Regions from separate parts of the Polaromonas sp. P3_B1 genome, predicted to be linked through region 2. Evidence: riboswitches for the same ligand, from Rfam matches in the RefSeq annotation. Region 2 holds a riboswitch; the other holds the start of a gene.
What was found. A riboswitch is a leader RNA that binds a small molecule or an ion and turns the genes downstream of it on or off. The one in region 2 is predicted to bind glycine.
Positions count from the first base shown of each region.

Region 1: linked by a shared signal. The riboswitch ahead of AC1DXS_RS11675 (D-amino acid dehydrogenase) and the one ahead of gcvT (glycine cleavage system aminomethyltransferase GcvT) in region 2 are both predicted to bind glycine.

Region 1 is NZ_JBFUGK010000017.1:16,966-24,681, forward strand. It holds gene AC1DXS_RS11655 (DUF6493 family protein) at 1-2,389, shown strand, start outside; gene phnD (phosphate/phosphite/phosphonate ABC transporter substrate-binding protein) at 2,613-3,572, opposite strand; gene AC1DXS_RS11665 (DinB family protein) at 3,788-4,321, opposite strand; gene AC1DXS_RS11670 (DUF1737 domain-containing protein) at 4,318-4,527, opposite strand; gene AC1DXS_RS11675 (D-amino acid dehydrogenase) at 4,608-5,921, opposite strand; glycine riboswitch at 6,032-6,140, opposite strand; gene AC1DXS_RS11680 (GrpB family protein) at 6,346-6,879, opposite strand; gene AC1DXS_RS11685 (thioredoxin fold domain-containing protein) at 6,892-7,389, opposite strand; gene AC1DXS_RS11690 (alpha/beta fold hydrolase) at 7,386-7,716, opposite strand, start outside.
Region 2 is NZ_JBFUGK010000019.1:29-7,744, reverse strand. It holds gene AC1DXS_RS12610 (alpha/beta fold hydrolase) at 1-75, shown strand, start outside; gene AC1DXS_RS12605 (FKBP-type peptidyl-prolyl cis-trans isomerase) at 79-489, opposite strand; gene AC1DXS_RS12600 (transglutaminase-like domain-containing protein) at 643-1,431, shown strand; gene AC1DXS_RS12595 (sulfite exporter TauE/SafE family protein) at 1,428-2,192, opposite strand; gene gcvP (aminomethyl-transferring glycine dehydrogenase) at 2,208-5,102, opposite strand; gene gcvH (glycine cleavage system protein GcvH) at 5,197-5,562, opposite strand; gene gcvT (glycine cleavage system aminomethyltransferase GcvT) at 5,601-6,761, opposite strand; glycine riboswitch at 6,801-6,902, opposite strand; glycine riboswitch at 6,922-7,028, opposite strand; gene AC1DXS_RS12575 (hypothetical protein) at 7,064-7,615, opposite strand.

The sequences.
Region 1 (7,716 bases), on a different contig from region 2:
TCACCGCGCCATCGTCGCCGGGCTGATCGAGCGGCCGCAAACCGACGAGTATCTGCAAGCGCTCTTTTTTGGTGACTTGCGGGCCGAGTCCAATATTGTCCTCAACCACGTGGACGCGGACCCCGGCCTGGCACCGCATCTGCTGCAGCTGTTTGGCCACGAGGGCACATCGGATGGCAGCTTTGCGGCCGTTGAAAAGTATTGCCACGACCCGGCGCTGACCTGGACCCAGGCTTTCCTGACCCTGTGCGAACGCGGCGTCTATACCCGAACCCAGTTACTTGACAAAACCCTGGGTGCCCTGGCCTGCGACTGGCCGCAATTCAAGTCCGGCTGGTTCTCGCGCTTTCACGAGCGCCTGGCCCCCGCCGTGGATGAAATGGCCGCCTTTGCACCCCGCTACCTGGCGCTGTGCCACAGCCGTATTGCGCCCACCGTGGGCCTGGCCATGGATGCCCTCGAGCACCTGTACAAGGCGGGCCACATAGACGATACGCAGGTCTGCGAGGCCATGCAGCCCGTGGTGACCTCCGCCGTCAAAGGCCGCGTGCTGTCGGGGCTGGAGCTATTAGGCCAGGTGGTCAGGGACACGCCCGCGCGTGCCGCCGGCATCAGCGCCATGGCCGCGCATGCGCTGGCCCATGCGGCCCCGGACGTGCAGAAAAAAGTCATTGCCTGCCTGCAAAGCTGGGGGCTGGACGCTGTAGGCCAGGAGGTGGCGCGCGGCTACCTGCCGTTTGTGTCGGCCGTCAACCAGGCCGCGCTGGGCAAGCTGGTGGGCGTTGCGCAAGCCGTTGCAGTGGCCAGCACGCGGCCGCCGGCAGGCGCCGGTGCATCGGCCCCTGCATTGCTTCCCGCGCCTGCCAGGCTCTCGCCGCTTGACGCCAGCCGCGCGTTGCAACCCCTGGCCCAGGTAGCCGACCTGGTCGAGCGCATGGCCTACGCCTTGGAAAATCCGGCCGATGTAGACGAGTGGGAGCGCGTGGCAGAAGCCTTGGTACGCCTGGCCCCGATACCCGCGGCAGACCGGGCGGCGTTCCTGGCTTTGAAGAAGCGCGCCAGGCGCCTGGACTGGAGCAGCAAGCCGCTGGGCTTTGCGCTGGCTCAGCTTATGGCGTGCGCACTGGGCGACCAAGCCGCCGACATGGCATCCATGGACTCCTCGGCAGGCAAGGTCAGCACCCATGACTTTATCGCCCAGCGCACGCTCGGCCTGATGTCGCAAGCCGCTGCCGGCCTGGGCCTGACACCTTTGTCTGCGCCCACGCACCGCGGCGGCTTCATAGACCCACGGCAACTGGTGGCACGCATCGCGGCCTGCCGGCAGGCGGATGCGGTCTTACCCTTGTCAGAGCAGGTGTTTGCGTTGATGCGCCTGGTGCCCGCCAGCGTGGACGCGGACGCCGCCCGCGGCGCATTGCAACAGGCCTGCACGTTGAGGGACCAACCGGTGGTGCAAGCCCTTCGCCATGCGCTGGGGGACACGGTGGCCGTGCCGCATGATGACGCTGCGCAAGCATTGTTCGTGGCTGCTGCCCGCATACGCTCACCCCGCATGGACGATCCACTCACGCTGGCAGCCTTTGGCGGCCTGGGCCCCGATGGCCCGGCTGCCGCGCAATTGGACTGGCATGTCAGCAGCAGCGAGCCCAGCGAAGCCGGCTATGCCGTATTTCACACCCTGCATATCACTTGCAGGCCCGAGCCGCAACGAGCTGGCTCGCACCACCACGGTATGGCTTTGTGCGCAAAGCACCTGACGAGCGAGCGATGGCAAACCGAAATCGACGCGTCCACCATCGGCTTTGCCGCCAGCCTGCAGCCCTCCAACCTGGAGCCTTTTTTTGCCGAAGGCGCACGGTCCCTTGGCAACAATGTGGATTGGTGGGCAGCGGAGTGGCAAAACCGCGCCTACCTGGATGTGCTGCTTCAGCCCACCACACCGATGACGCCGATGGCATGCCTGCTGCTAGCCGTGGGCCTGGCCGGCAAAGAACCGGGCCAGGGCGCACTGGCGGTCGACGCGCTGGTGCGCAGCATGCAAGACGGGCGCCTGGACGTGACGGCCATGGGCCGGACATTGGCGCGCCTGTGGGCTACGCCGCTCGTCAAAGGCCCGCGCCTGGCAAAGAGCCTGGCAGCCGCCGCGCAGGCCCATGCCGCCATGCCTGCCGCCGTGTTCGCATTGCTGTGCGCCATGGCAGAGGTGGAGTCCGGCGCACCGCGCAAAGACCTGTCGCCCCTGCTGGAGCTGCTGCTGGAACTGAAACTGGCGCAAGGCCTGGATTTGCCGGCCAGCACGCGTACGGCACTGCAGGCCATGCGCCTGAGCGGCAAAAGCAAACTCGCCGTGAAAGCACTCACGCCCGTCCAGGCTCACTGCGTGTAGCTTGTTCCCCCTCAAGGGGGCGGCGCCTTGGGCCGGCCCTTCGACAGGCTAAGGACAGGCCAAGGCCGGACCCTCGGCCCCCGCTGGTGAAATACCCCACCACCAGGTTTGTGCCCAAGGACTCTTCAACCCAGCATGAGCCGCGGGACTGGCTTTGCCAGACCGCAGGCGGGCGGCCCCCCCGGGGGGCAGCGCATTACACGAAGTGAAAAGCGTGGGGGCTTTATTTCTTTTGGGTGGAGCGATAGACCTGCATCACCGTGGCGAAATCGCGGTCGAAATTGATCGGCAGGAAGGTGTCGTTGCCGGGCAGCTGCTTCTTCAGCGTGGGCGAGAAGCTGTAGCTGAACGAGCATTTCTTGACCCTGGCCTGCAGCTCCGGCGACACCTCTTTGTTCATGGTCCAGGTCTCCGTCATGAAGGGCGGGCTTTCCCAGATCGTGCGAATGCTCGAGCCCTTGACGTCGCCCTTGACGACCATGCGCTGGTACAAATCGCTGGCCACGGCGGCGGCAGGGTAAAAACCATGCATCACGCCCGTCACCGAGCGCTCATGCCCGTTCGAAAAAACCACCTCGTAGTCCTTGTCCGGCGTCAGGCCCAGGGCCGGGAACAGCGCGCGCGGCGCCAGGTTGCCCGAGTTGGAGGTGGGCGTGGTGTGCGCGATCTTCTTGCCCACCAGGTCCTTGGGCTCCCTGTACGGGCTGTCGATGCGCGTGATCAAAATCAGCTTGTAGGAATTGCGCTGGCCCGTCGCCTTGTTGCCCGGCACCGCGAAGGGCGCGGCCTGCCCGGCGGTCACCATCTGCGCGGCCAGGCCGGGGTTCACTTGCCCGATCTGGGCCTTGCCGGTCGAAAGCGCCTCGATCAGTTCCTTCTCGCCCAGGATGTCGACGTTGCTGGTGCGCTCCAGCGAGTCGCCCTGGGCGTTCTGCAGTTCCACATTGGCGCAGCGCGACAGGTGGCTGAAGTAATCGCCCCACAGGGCCATGGTCTCGGTCTTGCCGTAGGTTTTGGGCATGGCCACGACCATTTTTTCGCGTGGGCCGGTGAATTTTTCAACCGGCGCCGCCGCAGCGGCCCTGGTTTTTTTGGGGGGCGGAGTTTCGGTTTGTGCCACGGCAGAACCCAGAGCCAGCGCCGCGCCCGACAACACAGCCACATTACGCAATAAAACCTTCATGTCGATCATCCCAGTAGTCATTGATTGAGCCGCAGTTGCGGAAAGCACGGCCGCGAAGCCGTTTCCTCAGTGTGAGGCTGAATTAACTTCTACTTACAAGTGGGCCGACTCTAAAGGGTCATAAAGCGGGAATACCCCCGCCCAGCTGTGGTTTTTTTACTGAAAAAGGGGCCGACAAGGTAGCGCGAAAAGCGCCTTTCCTGATAAGGGCGGCGTTACAAATTGCCGTCGGCCCTCGTGGCGCCGGCCGCATCCATCTTGCCGAGCAGCCACTGCAGGCCGGCCAGGTGCTGCTGGTCATGGCTGCACAGGTAGTGCACCAGGCTGCGCAATGTCAGCGCGCCGTAGCCTTCGAATTCGGCGGTGCGTTCCAGTGCTCCGGGTGCCAGGCCCGTGAGCATATCCATGGTTGTGGCGCGCGCCGCGCGAAACGCCGCCAGGGCTTGCCGCGCATCGGTTGTTGCATAGCCGCGTTCCCGCTCCAGCGCATAGCCGTCCAGCGATGCCAGCACCGGGTTTGTTTCCGAAAGCGTGCGCCGGATGCGCACGTGGTAGCCGTCCACCTCAATGTCGCGCACATGGCAGATCTGTCCCAGGGCCGAGAAGGTCTCGCTCGGGATGCCCTCCCACGATGGCGGCGTCCAGTTCCGGTGGCTTTCGGGAATGGCCGCGTAAAACGCCTCCAGCTGGCGCGGGAAATCCGCCATGGCCTGCAGCGTCGCGGGGTTGAGGGGCCGGGACGCGCTCATTCGCCGCTCTTGCTTGCCGAAGGCCAGAGCAGCGCCTGCGCCACGATCACGCGCTCGCCGTTGAAGGTCGCCGCCGGCGAGCCGTAAAGCGCGTAACCCAGTGCGAGGGCTTCGCTGACACGGTGGCAAAAGCTCGCGTCATCCGGGCCTGTGAGCAGGCGATAAATGGGCAGGCCCTCGGGCGGTGTGTTCGTGGTGGGTGTCATGGCTGCATAAGCTGGCTGATGAACGGAGGGCGATATTACCGTGTCCGCCCAAAGCCTGCTGACGCTGCGCCCGCCCGCGCTCAGGCTTTCGCCATACTCGACAAAGCCATGGTGCGGCCGGGCGCCGGCATGCCGGTAAACGCAAAGTCCAGCTCCGGCACGCGCCCGCTCACGATGTCGGCAATCGCCGCGCCCGATCCGCAGGCATGCGTCCAGCCTAGCGTGCCGTGGCCCGTGTTGAGGAACAGGTTACTCGTCTTGCTCTTGCCGATGTAGGGCACATTGCTCGGCGTTGCGGGGCGCAGGCCGGTCCAGAACTGTGCGCCTTCGCCGTCCGTCATTTCCGGGAAAAGCTGCTTCACTCGGCGCACGATGGCCTGGCAGCGCACCAGGTTCAGCTCGGTGTTGTAGCCGTTGAGTTCCGCCGTGCCCGCAATGCGCAGGCGATTGCCCAAACGCGAGAACACCAGCTTGTATTCGTCGTCGGTCAGGCTCACCTGGTAAGAGACCGCTTCATTGATCACCGGCAGCGTCACCGAATAACCCTTGGCCGGGTAAATGCGCAGGCTTTGTCCGAGCCGCTTTGCCCAGGGCGCGCTGAAGGCGCCCAGGCACATCACGTAGGCATCGGCCTTCAGGGTTTCCACACGCCCGCCCGCTTCGCCGCTGCCTCTGGCCGCCAGCACACCCTCCAGCCGCCCGCCGCCGGCCAGCACGTCGAGGATGTTGGTGTTGTAGAGAAACTTCACGCCCGCCTGCTCGCAGCGCGCGGCCAGCGCTGAAGTAAAGGCCTGCGCGTCGCCCGACTCGTCGCTGGGCGTCATGCTGCCGCCCACGATGCTGCCGCGGCATTGCGCCAGCGCGGGCTCTATGGCCACGCATTCATCGGCGGTTTTCATGTCGAGCTCGCAGCCGTGTTCGCGCATGATGCGCGCCGGCTCCTGCGCCGCGTCGTACTCGGCCTGGCTGGTGTAGAAGTGCAGGATGCCTTGGGTCTTCGCGTCATACTCAAGCCCCAGTTCGCCCCGCAGCTTTTGCAGCGCGCCGCGGCTGTACATGCCCAGGTTCACGATCTGGCGGATGTTTTGCGCGGTGCGCGCCGGCGTGCAGTTGCGCAAAAACTCCAGGCCCCACAGCCACTGGTTCATATCGGCCCGCAGCCGGAACAGCAGCGGCGCGTCTTCACGCGCCAGCCACTGCAGCACCTTGAGCGGCGCACCCGGGTTGGCCCAGGGCTCCGCGTGGCTGACGGAAATCTGCCCGCCGTTGGCAAAGCTGGTTTCCATCGCGGCCGCGCCGCGCCGCTCGACCACCGTGACCTCATGCCCACGTTGCGCCAGATACCAGGCCGTCGTGACCCCCGTGACACCCGCACCCAAAACCATGACTTTCATGGCGATTCCTTCTCAAGTAGAAATTGCAGTTGCGCAAGCGCAATGCCTTGAGGGGTGCTTGAATTCAAAGAAAGAATTGTGGCAACCGCCAAGCCATCACCTGCTTGCGGCCGCTTCCACTGTCCTTGTTACCTGAGAGATTCAGCCGCGGCTTTCGCCTCGGCCTTGCTCCTTCGGTGCGCCGCATATTGCATGCGGCGTCTCTCCAGACGGCTGTGTGTTTCCGGGCAGTACGGGACCTGAGCGATTATGGAAGTTTGCGCCTTCGGTGGCTGCCATCTTTACGGCAGCGCTCTCCTGCTTGAACGGCTTGAATTTACCACCGAAGCCTGTGCCGCCACACCAGGCCGGGGAGAACAGTACAGGTCCAGCGGACTGATTCAAGCGCTTAATAGTAGGCGCCGGTCAACTGCGGAGCTCAGGCTCAGCCTTCGCAAACCGACCGCACGAAGGCGGCCTTCGCCTCGGTATAGGCCTCGCGGTCAGCGGGGTATTTCGCGGCCAGCTCGGTTTTGAGCGCGGCATAGTTCCACGCCAGTGCCGGGTCCGCACGCAACGCATCGCGAAAGCGCAGGCGCTGGTCCCACACCGGGCCGCCATGCACCACCAGGTGCAGGTGGTGGGTGCGATGCCCGTCGGCCCAGCGCATCAGCCACTGGCGGTCCGTCAGCGTTGCGTTGAACTCGGCGGACGCTGTATAGCCCTGCGCGCACAGCGGCGCCACGAGCGCCCTGGCAGCTTGCATCGAGGCCACACCGCCCAGGATGTCGATCACTGGCTTGGCCGCCAGCCCCGGCACGGCCGTGCTACCCATATGCTCGATCGCGATGAAGTCATCGGCAAACAGGAAGCGCAGCCGCTCCCGTTCGGCCTCGAACATCGCGGGCCAATGCGGGTCATATGCCCGCAGCGCCACTTCTTCATGGATGGCAGCCTGCAGCGATTCTTCGTCCGTCATGATGATCGAGCCCTAACGCAGCGCGAAAAATGCCGTGCTCGCCAGCACCAGCCGCTCGTCGAGATAGGCACCATAAAAGTCCGGGACGGCCACGCCCACCAGGGGCTCGGCAAGCTTCTGTCCCTCCGGGCCCAGAAACAGCACGGTCGGCGTGAAGGTGGCCTTCCAGGCCTTGGCCTGCGCGGCGGCCGTTGTGGATTTGCCGTCAAAGCCGGTCAGCGGCGTGCTGTTGTCGTTGATATTGATCTGCCAGGCCTCCAGGCCGGAGTCATTGCGGGCCGGCAACAGGTAGTTGCGCCGCACCAGTTCGCAGTAGGGACAGCCGGGGAGGCTGACCAGCAGCACCAGCGGTTTGCCCTGCTTTGCCGCCAGCCCGGCGGCTTCGGGCAAGGAGGCTGGCACAGGCAAGGTGGCCATTTTGACCCGTGTGCGCTCCTGCCATGCTAGCGCGGGCAGGGCTAAGCTGCCCGCCAGTGCCGCCGTGAAGCCCCGTCGACCCAGCGTCTTCATTCAGCGCACTCCAGCAGGATGCGCGCCAGCGCCGCCGGCTCGGTGACCATGGGGTCGTGGCCCGTGGCCAGCTCCACCACGCGCGAATTCGGCAGCCAGGCGCCGCCCCAGAATTGCGGGTCGCGCACGCGCAGCCGGCTGGGCGTGATGGTCGCCAGTGCCGGCGTGGTGCAGCTCACAAAAGTGCGTGGCACGCTGGCTACGCGCTGCACATCAAAATCCAGCGGCGCCTGGTAGGTGTTGCCCGGGTGCGGCGTCTGCCGGCGCTGCACCCAGTCGTGGTCGGCGCCCTGCAGGCCGAAGACCTCCGGGTCGGGTGGCGCAAAG
Region 2 (7,716 bases):
GGCCACTGGCTGCAGTTTGAGCGGGCCGGCGCGTTTGATGAGGCGCTGCTTGCCGCCCTCGAAACAGATATCTAGCGCTTATTTCTCGATCGCGAGCAGCTCGATGTCGAAGGTCAAGGTGGCATTGGGCGGCACCACGCCGCCGGCGCCGCGGTCGCCATAGGCCGTGGCGGGCGGGCAGGTGAGCGTGGCCTTGCCGCCGACCTTGATTTTTTGCACGCCTTCGGTCCAGCAGGGCACGACGCGGTTCAGCGGAAAGGTCGCAGGCGCGCCGCGCTTGTAGGAGCTGTCGAATTCCTTGCCGTCGGCCAGGGTGCCGCGGTAGTGCACCTTGACGGTGTCGGTCGCCTTGGGCTGCGGGCCGGTGCCGTCGGCGGTGTGCACGATCTTGACGCCGTTGGGCAGGGTTTCGGCCGGGGCTGCTGCAAGGGCTGCGGTGGAGACAGCGAGGGAGGCAAAGGAGGCGATCACGGCGGTCAGTGTCTTCATGAGGTCATGCTTTCATGGCGGGTGGGTAATCGAAAGAGCTGGCCCGGATTATCGCCCGCCCCCTGTCTTGCCCAGCGGCGCCGGCCGGCCGCCTTGTAAACAAATGCGGCGCAATCTGTCCTGCGGGGTTACCATGCGTGAACTATTCACTTCGTGGGTGGTTCCATGGTGGCACTTGCCGCACAATTCGACTCGCCCCGCCGGCTGAGCAAAAAGGTCAGCGACCGGCCGCAGGACTGGCTCGGCACGACGCCGCTGCTGGACCTGGACGACCCCAAGCTGCGCCTGAAGGCTCGCGCGCTGGTCCAGCTGTGCCGCACCGAGCGGGACAAGGCGCTGGCCATCTATCGCTTCGTCAAGCGCCTGCCTTATACCAAGCGAATCAAGCTGCAATACCCGACGGCCCGCGACGTGCTCGAGGCGCGGGGGGGCGACGGCGACGACAAGGTGACCTTGCTGATCGCACTGATGCGCTCCGCCGGCATTCCGGCGCGAATACGCTACATGGAGATGCGCGGCGAGATGCTGCGCGGCCTGATTCCGGGAGCCACGCCGGCGGCGCGACCGCTGGCGGAGTTCTGGCTGGGCGGTTGGGTGCGCACCGACACGTTTATCTTCGATGCGGAATACGTGGCCGCCGCCCGCGAACAGCTGAAAGCGAACGGCTGGGAATGCGGCTGGGGCATCCACATCCATGCCCAGCTTCTGTGGGACGGCAAGAACGACGCCTTCCTCGGCGGCAAGCCCAGCGACCAGGACCCGATGATCAAGCGGCTTCTGTGCGTGGTGAGTGATCCACTGGAACTGGTGTCGCCATCCGTGGGGGGCAGCGGGCTGCGTTACCGCCGGTCGCTGCGTGCCCTGCAGTGGAATGTGCTGGCGCCCGCCATGATACGGGCCATCGAGGAACTGCGGGCCGGCTCCCGTTCTTCTGGAAACTAGCCCATGCGTCGCAACAACTCCGGTACCGATGAAACCAGCATGGCCACCCCGGAGCAAGTCAGCAGGCTCAGCACCAGCCTGCGAAAGGCCAGGTCGCTGATGCCCGCGTAAAGCCGTCCGCCCAGCCAGGCGGGAACAAGCGCCGCGGGCGCCACGATGGCCAGCATGGGCAGCGTTTCGCGGGTGACCAGGCCTGCGGCGGCGTAGCTGGCCATGGTGACGGTCAGTACCGCCAGATTGAAGTTCTGGATGACGGCGCGCTGGTCCGCTTTCTCGTAGCCCCGCAGGGTGCACCACAGCGTCGGAATGACGCCGCTGAAACCGCCCAAGGCACCCATGAAGCCGCCGGCCATGCCTGCCGTGGCGTCGGCGATGCGGCCTCCATGGTGGATGCGCGGAAGCTTGCCCGAAAAAAGCATGGCCGGGCACCATAGCGCCAGCAGTACGCCCAGAAACAGCTTGAACAGCTGGACGTCAAGTCGCGGCAACAGCAGCAAACCCAGCGGCAGCCCCAGCAGGCCGCCGGCCAGAAATGGCAGCAGGCGCTTCCAGTCGGTATTGCGGCTGACCGTGAAGGCCGCCATGACCTGCCCCGTCAGCCCGCCGAACACCGCCATCACCGCCGCCAGCTTCGGGTCTATGGCCCAGGCCCAGAAAGACATGGCGACCAGGCTGAAGCCAAAGCCCGACAGGCCCTGGACAAAGCCCGCCGCCGCCGCGCCCGCGATGATCAGGATGATGTGAGCGTCAAGACCTGCCACAGGGTTGACAGATCCTCAGGCGTAGTCGCTCACGGGCACGCAGCTGCAGAACAGGTTGCGGTCGCCGTAGACGTTGTCGACCCGGCCCACGGGCGGCCAGTATTTGCCCTGCTTGAGCGAGGCCAGCGGGAAGCCGCCGGTTTCGCGCGAGTAGGGCCTGTCCCAGTCGGCGCCCAGCAGGCTGGCCGCGGTGTGCGGTGCGTGCTTGAGCGGGTTGTTGTCCTGCGGCCACTGGCCGGCTTCGATCTTTCGGATCTCGTCGCGGATGGCGATCATCGCGTCGATGAAGCGGTCCAGCTCGGCCAGGGTTTCACTTTCGGTGGGCTCCACCATCAGCGTGCCGGGCACGGGAAAGCTCAGTGTGGGCGCGTGAAAGCCGTAGTCCATCAGGCGCTTGGCCACGTCCTCGGCGCTGACGCCGCTGGTGTCCTTCAGTGGGCGCAGGTCCAGGATGCATTCGTGGGCCACGTGGCCGTTTTCGCTGGCGTAGAGGGTCGGGTAGTGGTCTTTCAGGCGCGAGCTGATGTAGTTGGCGCTCAGGATGGCGACCTCGGTGGCCTGCGTCAGGCCCTCGGGGCCCATCATGCGGCAGTACATCCAGCTGATGGGCAGCACCGCGGCATTGCCCAAAGGCGCCGCCGATACGGCGCCCACGCCGTTGCCGGGAATGCCCGCCGTCGCATGGCCGGGCAGGTAAGGCACCAGGTCGGCCACCACGCAGACCGGGCCCACGCCCGGGCCGCCGCCGCCGTGCGGGATGCAGAAGGTTTTGTGCAGGTTCAGGTGGCTCACGTCGCCGCCGAATTCGCCCGGCGCGGCCACGCCGACCAGCGCGTTCATGTTGGCGCCGTCCACGTAGACGCGGCCGCCGTGGCTGTGCACCATGGCGCAGAGTTCCTTCACCTGGGTCTCAAACACGCCATGCGTGCTGGGGTAGGTGATCATCACGCAGGCCAGCTTGTCGCTGTGCTGTTCGCATTTGGCCTTCAGGTCGGCCATGTCGACGTTGCCGCGGGCGTCGCAGGCGGTCACGACCACGCTCATGCCCACCATCTGCGCGCTGGCCGGGTTGGTGCCGTGGGCCGAGGACGGAATCAGGCAGATGTTGCGGTGGCCCTGGCCCTTGGCTTCAAGGAAGGCCTTGATGGCCAGCAGGCCCGCGTACTCGCCCTGCGAGCCGGCGTTGGGCTGCAGACTGATGCCGGCATAGCCGGTGGCCTGGCACAGCCAGTCGCGCAACTGCTTGTCGAGCTCGGCATAACCTTGCAGCTGGTCGGCCGGCGCGAAGGGATGGATGTTGGCGAACTCGGGCCAGGTGATGGGAATCATCTCGCTGGTCGCGTTGAGCTTCATGGTGCAGCTGCCCAGCGGGATCATGCTGCGGTCCAGCGCCAGGTCCTTGTCGCTGAGCATGCGGATGTAGCGCAGCATGCCGGTTTCGGAGTGGTGGGTGTTGAACACCGGGTGCGCAAGGAAAGGCGTGGTGCGGCGCAGCTCGGCGGGGATCAGCGATTCCACGCCTTTTTCGAAGGCGCTGACCACGGGCAGGGTCTGGCCGGGTTTGGCAAAGAAGGACCAGAGCAGCTCGATGTCCTTGCGGCTGGTGGTTTCGTCCAGCGACACGCCCAGGTGGTTGTTCAGGCGATAGCGCAGGTTGGCGCCGGCCTGGCGCGCGCGCTCGGCAATCGCATGGGTCGCGTCGCCGGTTTTGATGGTCACGGAATCGAACGCGCCGGTGTTCGTGATTTCGTAGCCCAGCTCCTGCAGGCCGCGCACAAAGACGGCGGTGTAGGCCGCCACGCGCTCGGCGATGCGCTTGAGGCCCTGCGGGCCGTGGTAGACGGCGTACATGCTGGCGATGACGGCCGGCAGCACCTGCGCGGTGCAGATGTTGGAGGTGGCTTTCTCGCGGCGTATGTGCTGCTCGCGCGTCTGCAGCGCGAGGCGGTAGGTCGGGTTGCCGTGGCTGTCGACGCTGACGCCGACCAGGCGGCCCGGCAGCGAGCGCTTGAACTCGTCGCGGCAGGCGAGGTAGGCCGCGTGCGGCCCGCCGTTGCCCATGGGCATGCCGAAGCGCTGGGTGTTGCCCAGCACGATGTCGGCGTCCCATTCGCCGGGCGGGGCCAGCAAGGTGAGCGCCAGCAGGTCGGCCGCGACGCACAGCGCCGCGCCGTCGACGTGGGCCTGGCCCGCAAGCGGGCGCAGGTCATGGATGCTGCCGGTGGTGGCGGGGTATTGCACCAGCACGCCGAAGTAGTCGCCTTCAGCCATGAGCTGCGGCACCGTGACCGCCGCCGTGCTGACCTTGATCTCGATGCCCAGCGGCTTGGCGCGGGTCTGTATCACCTCGATCGTCTGCGGATGGCAGTCGCCCGCCACGATGAAGACATTGCTTTTGCTCTTGACGCTGCGCTTGGCCAGGGTCATGGCTTCGGCGGCGGCGGTGGCCTCGTCGAGCATGGAGGCGTTGGCAATCGGCATGCCGGTCAGGTCGCAGACCATGGTCTGGAAGTTGATCAGCGCCTCCATGCGGCCCTGCGAGATCTCGGCCTGGTAAGGCGTGTAGGCGGTGTACCAGGCGGGGTTCTCCAGGATGTTGCGCAGGATCACGCCCGGCGTGTAGGTGCCGTAGTAGCCCTGGCCGATGAAGTTCTTGAACACCTGGTTCTTGGCCGCGATGGCCTTGAGCTGCTTGAGCGCGGCGGCTTCCGTGACCGGGGCCGGAATGGCCATGGGCATCCGGCGCGCGATGGAGCGCGGAACAATGCCTTCGACCAGTTCGCGGCGCGAGACCGAGCCCACAACGTTGAGCATGTGGACCTCGTCGGTCTCGTCGATGCCGATATGGCGGGCGATGAACTCGGAAGGGTTTTCAAGGTCGCCCAGGGGCTTGGCGGTTTGCATCAACATGTCGGGTTTCCGGAAAAATCGTTCGCCCTGAGCTTGTCGAAGGGCAGGCGGAACGGGGAGAGCAGGGCTTCGACAGGCTCAGCCCGAACGGGAGTTAAGCCGCGAACGCGGTGTAGCGGGTCTCGTCCATCAGCGCGTCCAGCTGCGATGGGTCGGACAGCTTGATCTTGAAGAACCAGCCGGCGCCCATGGGGTCGCTGTTGGCCAGGGACGGGTCGTCCTTCAGCGCTTCGTTGATGGCGGTCACTTCGCCGCTCACGGGCATGTAGACGTCGGCGGCGGCCTTGACCGACTCGACGACGCCGGCGGTTTCCTTTTGCGCGAAGGTGGTGCCCACGGCGGGCAGGTCCACAAACACCACGTCGCCCAGCGCGTCCTGCGCATGCACGGTGATGCCGACGGTGGCGACGTCGCCTTCAATCTTGAGCCATTCGTGGTCTTCGGTGTATTTGACGGTCATGAGAATCTCCAGGGGGTTGAGGGGTGGGACAGCAGGGTTCAGCCGCGGTAGTAACGGGTAGCGACAAAAGGCATGGCGGCGACTTCCATGGGCACGGCCTTGCCGCGCACGATGGCGTTCACGCGTGTGCCCAGGGCGGCAAATTCGGGTTTCACATAGCCCATGGCGACCGGCTGGTTGATGGTCGGGCCCAGCAGGCCGCTGGTGACCTCGCCGATCTTTGCACCGTCGGTGCTTTGCAGTTCGGTATGGTCGCGCACGGGAACGCGCTCCAGCGCCACCAGGCCCACGCGCTTGCGGGCAAGCAGGGCGGGGTCGGCCAGTTGCGCCAGGATTTTGTCGGCACCCGGGAAACCGCCCGCGCGCGCACCGCCGGTGCGCCGCACTTTTTGCATGGCCCAGTTGAGGCTGGCTTCCACCGGCGTCGTGGTGGTGTCGATGTCGTTGCCGTAGAGGCACAGGCCCGCTTCCAGCCGCAGCGAGTTGCGCGCGCCCAGGCCTATGGGTTTGACCTCGGGTTGGGCGAGCAGCGCGCGCGCCAGCGCATCGGCCTGCGAGGCGTGCACCGAAATTTCAAACCCGTCTTCGCCCGTGTAGCCGCTGCGCGTCAGGAAGCAGTCGCAGCCCGCCACCGTGAAGCGCCCACCGGTCATGAACACCAGCTTTTCGATGCCGGGCGCCAGGCGCTGCAGCGCCGTGACAGCCTGCGGACCTTGCAGCGCCAGCAGCGCCATCTCGGGCATGGGGATGACCTCGCAGCGCGAGCCGATCTTGGCCTGGATGTGCGCGATGTCGCCCACCTTGCAGGCGCCGTTGACGATGACGAAGAGGTCGCCGCCGTTGGCATAGTCGCGGTTGAAAAACATCAGGTCGTCGATGATGCCGCCCTCATCATTGAGCAGCAGGCCGTAGCGCTGCTTGCCGGCGGGCAGGTCGATCACATCGACCGGAATCAGCGATTCAAGCGCCGCCGCCGCATCCGCCCCCACCAGGCGCAACTGGCCCATGTGGGAAACGTCAAAGAGGCCGGCGGCCTGGCGTGTGTGCAGGTGCTCGGCCATCAGGCCCGCGGGGTACTGCACCGGCATGGAATAGCCCGCGAAAGGCACCATGCGCGCGCCCAGCTCCAGGTGCAGCGCATGCAGCGGCGTCTTCAGCAGGGTTTCGGGAGCGGCGGAAGAGGTGGACGAATCGGACAAGGCATTCTCCGGGGGGGCAAACAGGTTCTAAATCCATCGGTTGCCCCTGCTGTCCACTTTACCTGAGAGATTCGCCCGGCGATGCGGGTTTGCTCCTTCGGTGGGCCGTCCTGGCGACGGCCTCTCTCCAGTAGGGAACGCCTTGCCGCGTGGTGCGCCGCAGGGCGGTTGCCAGTCCTTTTGCCTGAGCGTTCAGTGCACCAAAAAAGGGGGTGTACGTGCGCCTTCGGCGGTTTTCTCGGGAAAACTCTCTCCTGACCCGGCAAGTGTAACGGAAGCGGCTGCCGGGCCGGCCTGGTGGATCAGGCTGCCTGGTGCTGCGGCAGCAGCATGGCGATGCGCTCGCTGATGGAGTCGGCGCGCTCGTGGCCCGCGATTTTTTCGATCTCTTCAATCATCTCGCGCGAGGCCGTGAGCATGCTCTCGCGGTCCTTGGCATTGCGCAGCGCTTCGCGAAAGCGTTCGGCCATGACCGGGTCGCGCCGGGCGAACATGCGCTCGCAGATGTCAAACAGGAACATGCGCGTTGTGGCGAGCGAGCGCTTGCCTTCGAACTGGTCGGCTGCGACCTGGATGGCCTGGGTGGTCTCGGGGCTGGGGAAATTCTGCAACTGGGCCGGCGTTGGCGTCGGGGCGGGCGCCGCGGCGGGCACCTTGCCCGGATGCGCTTCCAGGAAGCCCTCGCGCAAAAGGCGCAGCGCAATGGCTTCGCCGTCGCCGTCAAACAGTGGGCGGAAATCCTGCGCGGACTTGCTGCCGTCGGCCATCAGCAGCAGGGTGCGCTCGCGCTGGCCAAGCGTTCTCACGCCGGGCTTGAGCTCGGCGCGGGCGCGGTCGGTTTTGTGGAGCTGCATGGATTTCATCCTGAAATGAAAGTTAGGGCCTGTTAACGCTATTTATGCAAATGCGAATGGGGTTAAAACGGCGCCAATCAAGGCGCGCGACGACGCCCAGA